DNA from 2 places in the Allobosea sp. GW822-FHT03F07 genome. Region 1 is predicted to be linked to the other one. Evidence: predicted binding sites of a transcription regulator. Region 1 holds the regulator's gene; the other holds the start of a gene.

Region 1 (3,407 bases):
TGGTCGATGTCGGCGACAAGGCCGAGACCTCGCGCATCGCGATCGCCGAAGGCTGCGTCGTGATGCAGCCGCAGACGCTGGCGATCGTGCGCGCCGGCGACGCCAAGAAGGGCGACGTGCTCGGCACCGCCCGGCTCGCCGGCATCATGGCCGCCAAGAAGACGCATGAGCTGATCCCGCTCTGCCACCCGCTGCTCATCAGCAAGGTTGCGGTCGATCTCGAACTGGACGAAGCCCTGCCCGGCGTGCGGGTGCGCGCCGAGGTCAAGATGAAGGGCCAGACCGGCGTCGAGATGGAGGCGCTCACCGCCGTCGGCGTCGCCTGCCTGACCGTCTACGACATGGTCAAGGCGGCAGACCGCGCGATGCGGATCGAGAATATCCGGCTCGTCCACAAATCGGGCGGAAAATCAGGCACGTTCGACGCCGGCAGCAGCGCCGGGGAGAGCACCTGATGGCCCTGACGCCGGTCCCGGTCGCGCTTAAGGCGCTGCTCGACAGCGTGCCGGCGACGACGCCGACCGAGACCCTGGCGCTGGCGCAATGCGCCGGTCGCGTGCTGGCGGCCGACGTCACGGCATTGCGCACGCAGCCGCCCTTCGCCAATTCCGCGATGGACGGCTACGCCGCGCGAGCCGAAGATCTCGCACCCGGCAGCGACCTGCGCGTCATCGGCGAATCCGCCGCGGGGCGCTCCTTCGCGGGCGTGGTCGGACGAGGTGAGGCGGTGCGGATCTTCACCGGCGCGCCGATCCCGGACGGCGCCGATACGATCCTGATCCAGGAGAATGCCGACGGCATCGGCTCGGCGACGATCCGCGTCCGCGAGGGTGCGCCGAAGGGCAAGTTCGTGCGCCCGGCCGGGCTCGACTTCACGACCGGAGACGTTCTGCTACCGGCGGGCCGCCGGCTCGACAGCGCGGCGCTCGGCCTCGCCGCCGCCGCCGGGCACCCGAACCTGCCCGTTCGCCGCAAGCCGCTGGTCGCGATCCTCGCGACGGGCGACGAACTGGTCCTGCCGGGCGAAACCGTGGGCCCCGACCAGATCGTCGCCTCCAACAGCTTCTCGCTCGCCGCGATCGTCGAGCAGGCCGGCGCGAGCGCGCTCGATCTCGGCATCGCCCGCGACAACCATCCCGATCTCGCCGCGCGGATCGGACGCGCGCAGGAAGCCGGCGCGGATGTGCTGATCACGCTCGGCGGCGCCTCGGTCGGCGCGCACGACCTCGTCCAGGAGGCGCTGAAACGGGCCGGGATGGCGCTCGGCTTCTGGAAGATCGCGATGCGGCCGGGCAAGCCGATGATGACCGGGCGGCTCGGCCAGATGGTCGCGGTCGGGCTGCCGGGCAACCCGGTCTCGTCGATCGTCTGCGGCCATCTCTTCGTCGTGCCCCTGATCGAGGCGCTGCTCGGCATGCCCGAGCCCGAGCGGGACCGCAGCGAGCCCGGCATCCTCGGCCGCGACATGCCGGCCAATGACGAGCGCGAGGATTATCTGCGCTCCGACCTCGCGCTGACCGAGGCCGGTTGGCAGGCGACCCCGTTCGACCGGCAGGATTCCTCCATGCTCGGCCTGCTGGCCCGGGCGCAGGCGCTGGCGATCCGCCCCGCCTTCGCCGAGCCGGCAAAGAAAGGCGATCCCTGCCGGATCATCCGCCTGCGCTGAGTTGACCTTGGGCGAGCACCTGCTTGCGGAACACAACACGAACGGGTATGGTGTTCGTGATTTGTTTCGAATCTGCGCCAAGAGCAGATCATCATCGCGCCGGCGGGGACCATGCTGACACGCAAACAGGCCGAACTGCTTCGCTTCATCCATGAACGCCTGCGTGAAAGCGGCGTGCCTCCCTCTTTCGACGAGATGAAGGACGCGCTCGACCTGCGGTCCAAATCCGGCATCCACCGCCTTATCATGGCGCTGGAGGAGCGCGGCTTCATCCGCCGCCTGCCGAACCGGGCGCGGGCGCTGGAGGTCATCAAGCTGCCGGAGGGCAGCGGAGCCGGCGGGCAACCGCGCGGGCGCTTCAATCCATCGGTGGTCCAGGGCGGGCTCGGCAAGGATGGCGCGCCCGGCAAAGAAGGCGTTCTCGGCAAGCCGCGGCCGGTGGAGGGCGCCTCGGATGATGGGCGCGGCACGATTTCGATCCCTGTGATGGGCCGCATAGCCGCAGGCACGCCGATCTCGGCAATCCAGAGCCGCAGCCACAGCGTCGCGTTGCCTGCCGACATGCTGGGCGGCGGCGAGCATTTCGCGCTCGAGGTTCGCGGCGACTCGATGGTGGATGCCGGCATCCTCGACGGCGATACCGTCGTTATCCGCAAGCAGGACACCGCCAATACCGGCGACATCATCGTCGCGCTGATCGACGACGAGGAGGCGACGCTGAAGCGGCTGCGCAAGCGTGGATCCTCGATCGCGCTGGAAGCGGCCAATCCGGCCTATGAGACACGCGTGCTCGGCCCGGACCGGGTCAAGATCCAGGGCCGGCTGGTTAACCTGATGCGGCGCTACTGAAGTCGCTCAGGCTCGGCGGCGTCGTCCGCCGACGGCGGAACGGCAATACCTGCTGGGTCAGGTCTGGCCGATGTCGGCTGCGTGGCTGCGGCCTTGCGGTTCCAGGGACGCTCGCTCCCGGCCTGCTCGGAAGCGTGGCTGCGCCAATCCCCGCCCCGGCGAACGAGCGCCGTCGCTCCGTCCCGGATCAAGGCCGTGCGGTCGATCAGCTTCGCGGCGCAGGGGGCGGTCCAGGGGATCGGCGTGACGACGAGGTCGGCGCGACGGCAATCCTCGATGATGGCGAGCCTGTCGCGGGCATAGGCAATGCTGCGGCCGTCCTTCGTCAGGATGACACAGCCCTGCGGGTCGCAGGCCGCGCCCTGCCGCAGAGCGGCATCGTCGGGGTTACGGCCGTCGCCATCGGCGGTCAGCCATTGCTGCAGGACGAAGCGGCTGGGCTTGCCGGCGACGATCAGCAGGTCGTCCTTGCCGCGCACGGCGATGCCGGAGCCGTCGCGCTCGATCAGGATTTCGGGGCGCCCGGGCTTCGCCGCGACGGCGACGCCCGCGACGAGCGGCAGGATCGCGAGCAGCCGCAACTTCGTCGTCCAGAGCGCGATCCAGAGCAGCGATGCCGCAAAGCAGGCCAGCGCGGCGGGTCCGAAGGCGGCGATGACGAGCGTGGAATGCTCGATGGTCGCGACCCAATGCGCGAGCTTGAGCACGACCTCGGAGGCCGCACCCATCAGCCACCAGGCCGGCGCATCGAGCCCGAACGGATAGGCGAGCACGCCGAAGACCGCTGCCGGCATCACACAGAGCGAGACGAAGGGCAGCGCCAGCGCGTTACCGAGCAGGCCGAAGGGATTGAAGGTCTGGAAGTGATAAGCGCCGAAGGGCGCGGTCGCAG
Region 2 (3,407 bases), on a different contig from region 1:
GCCGAGGCGCCGGTGGATTTCGCGGTCAGTTCGCCCTCGATCAGCAGCGGGCCGCGCTGGCGCGAGCCGCCATAACCGCCCGAGCCGAAGCCACTGCCGCTTTCCGAGAAGCCGGAGCCGCCACCTCTCGCCTTGTTCTCCTGGGCGCGCTGCCAGCCCGGCGTGTTGTAGGAGGAGCCGAAGCTCTCCATCCGGTCGAAGCGCGAGGCGCCGTAGCCTCCCTGCGAGTAGTTGGTCGCTGCCTGCACCACCTCGACATGCTCCTCGGGCAGTTCGTCGATGAAGCGCGAGGGCAGGCTCGATTGCCAGAGGCCGTGGATGCGGCGATTCGAGGCGAAATAGAGCTTGAGGCGCTTGCGGGCGCGAGTCAGGCCGACATGGGCGAGGCGGCGCTCCTCCTCCAGCCCGGCGCGGCCGCTTTCGTCGAGCGCGCGCTGGTTCGGGAACAACCCTTCCTCCCAGCCGGGCAGGAAGACGGTATCGAACTCCAGCCCCTTGGCGCCGTGCAGCGTCATGATCGAGACGCGGCCGGTGTCGCTCTCGCCGGAATCGGCGTCCATCACCAGCGAGACGTGCTCGAGGAAGGCCGGCAGGTCGGGGAATTCGTCGAGCGAACGCACCAGCTCCTTGAGGTTTTCAAGCCGGCCGGCGGCATCGGCCGAGCGGTCCTTCTGCCACATCTCGGTGTAGCCGCTCTCCTCCAGCACCAGCTCGGCGAGTTCGCCCTGCGGCATGGTCTCGGCGCGGTGTGACCAGCGGGCGAAGGCCTCGACCAGCTCGCGCAGCGCCGTGCGAGCCTTGGGCTTCAGCTCGTCGCTCTCGACGACGGCGCGGGCCGATTGCAGCAGCGAAAACCCGGTGGCGCGTGCGTGGTTGTGCAGGATCTGGACCGTGGCGTCGCCGAGCCCGCGCTTGGGCACGTTGACGATGCGCTCGAAGGCGAGATCGTCTGAGGCTGAGACGACACAGCGCAGATAGGCCATGGCGTCGCGGATTTCGGCGCGTTCGTAGAAGCGCGGGCCGCCGATGACGCGATAGGGCACGCCGGTCTGGACGAAACGCTCCTCAAGCTCGCGCATCTGGGCGGAGATGCGGACGAGCACGGCGATCTCGGCGAGGTTCTCGCCCTTGAGCTGCATCGCCTCGATCTCGTCGGTGATCAGGCGGGCTTCTTCCTGGCTGTCCCAGGCGCCGGTGATGGTGACCTTCTCGCCGGGCTCGTCCTCGGTGCGCAGGGTCTTGCCGAGGCGGCCCTCGTTGCGGGCGATCAGCTTGGAGGCGGTGGCGAGGATATGCCCGGTGGAGCGGTAGTTGCGCTCCAGCCGGACCACGACCGCGCCTGGAAAATCGTGCTCGAAGCGCAGGATGTTGTCGACCTCGGCGCCCCGCCAGCCATAAATCGACTGGTCGTCGTCGCCGACGCAGCAGATGTTGCGGCGGCCCTGGGCCAGCAGCCGCAGCCAGAGATACTGCGCGGTATTGGTGTCCTGATACTCGTCGACGAGGATGTAGCGAAAGCGGTCGTGATAGGCCTGGAGTACGTCCGGATGCTCGCGGAACAGCGTCAGGCAGTGCAGCAGCAGATCGCCGAAATCGACCGCGTTCAGCGCCTTCAGCCGCTCCTGATAGGCGGCGTAGAGCTTGCCGCCCTTGCCGTTGGCGAAGACGGCGGCCTCGCCCGGCGCGACATCCTTTGGTGCGAGCCCGCGGTTCTTCCAGCTATCGATGAAGCCGGCGAGCATGCGGCCGGGCCAGCGCTTCTCGTCAATGCCCTCGGCCGCGATCACCTGCTTCATCAGGCGGATCTGGTCGTCGGTGTCGAGGATCGTGAAATCCGAGCGCAGGTCGAGCAGCTCGGCATGGCGGCGCAGGATCTTGGCCGAGATCGAGTGGAAGGTGCCGAGCCAGGGCATGCCCTCGGCGACGCCGCCGACGAGATGCGCGATGCGCTCCTTCATCTCGCGCGCAGCCTTGTTGGTGAAGGTCACCGACAGGATCTGCGAGGGGAAGGCGCGGTTGGTCGCGATCAGATGCGCGATGCGGGTCGTCAATACGCGGGTCTTGCCGGTGCCGGCGCCGGCGAGCACCAGCACGGGGCCGTCCGTCGCCTCGACGGCCAGCCGCTGCTCCGGGTTCAGCCCAGCGAGATAGCCGGCAGCCGGCTGCGCCGCAGCGCGCGCGGCAAGGCCGCCGGGGCGGGGCAGGGGGGCGGAAAAACTGTTCGCGTCGGACAAAGGACCAGGGTGCTCGTGCGTGATTCGTTCTCCGGCGAATATAGGGCGTCGATGGCAGGATTGCGCCCTTGCGCGCGCATTTTCCGTTGGATCGAGCTAGGCTCTGCCGTCATGCTCGGGACAGGGCCGACCAAGACGATCAAGCGCGGGGATGCGCCATGACAAGCGGCGTCTGGGAAGTGACCAATCAGGTCCCGCTGCTGGCGGATTGTGACGCCTTCGCCGCAGATCCGGTGCTGCGGGCGGCGATGTCGGCCTTCGACGCGGATTGGGCGAGCGAACGCCTGCACGAGGCGGGACGCAGCGTCGGTTCCGCCCATGTCCAGGAGCTGGCGCGTTTGGCGAACCGCTTCACGCCGGAGCTGCGCACGCATGATCGCTTCGGCAACCGGATCGACGAGATCGCCTTCCACCCGGCCTGGCACGAACTGATGGGTCTCGCCATCGGCCAGGAGACGCATGCGCTCGCCTGGAACCAGCCGCGGCCCGGTGCGCAGGTGGCGCGCGCGGCGCTGACCTATCTGTGGACGCAGGGCGAAAGCGGCATCTGCTGCCCGATCAGCATGACCTATTCGGTGATCCCGCTGCTCAGGCAGGATCCGGCGCGCTGGGCGGAATGGGGCGCTCTCGTCTCGTCCAGCCGCTATGATCCACGGCAGGGGCCGGCGGCGGGCAAGGCGGGCGCGACCGTCGGCACGGCGATGACGGAGGTGCAAGGCGGCTCGGATCTGCGCCAGACGCAGACGGTTGCGCTGGACAACAGCGACGGCACCTTTTCGCTGACCGGTCAGAAATGGTTCTTCTCGGTGCCGCATTCGGACCTGTTCCTGACGCTGGCGCGGACGGACGAGGGCATCTCCTGCTTCGTCGTGCCGGGCTGGCTGCCGGATGGAGCGCGCAACGGCGTCGCGATCCAGCGCCTGAAGGACAAATGCGGCAACCGCTCGAACGCCTCTTCCGAGGTCGAGTTCCGCGGCGCCATCGGCCACCTGCTCGGCGAGCCGGGCCGGGGTTTGCGCACGGGCCTTTCGATGAACCACAACAGCAGGCTCGACATCGCCGCCTCCGCCGCAGGGCTGATGCGGCAGGCGGTGTCGCTGGCGGCGCATCATGCCACGCATCGCCGCGCCTTCCAGCGGGCGCTGATCGACCAGCCGATCATGCAGAATGTGC

The links. Region 1 encodes LexA, which represses DNA repair genes until DNA is damaged. Its sites were predicted from a motif close to TGTTCNNNNTGTGTTCNG; they were not measured.
Region 2: AC1RMY_RS06665 (ATP-dependent helicase) is a predicted target of LexA. The motif match lies at 2,249-2,266, and genes of this name have one in related genera.

What each region holds. Positions count from the first base shown of each region.
Region 1 is NZ_JBXAND010000002.1:347,491-350,897, forward strand. It holds gene moaC (cyclic pyranopterin monophosphate synthase MoaC) at 1-455, shown strand, start outside; gene AC1RMY_RS10215 (molybdopterin molybdotransferase MoeA) at 455-1,666, shown strand; gene lexA (transcriptional repressor LexA) at 1,778-2,515, shown strand; gene AC1RMY_RS10225 (ComEC/Rec2 family competence protein) at 2,509-3,407, opposite strand, start outside.
Region 2 is NZ_JBXAND010000001.1:1,393,298-1,396,704, forward strand. It holds gene AC1RMY_RS06665 (ATP-dependent helicase) at 1-2,234, opposite strand, end outside; gene AC1RMY_RS06670 (acyl-CoA dehydrogenase family protein) at 2,393-3,407, shown strand, end outside.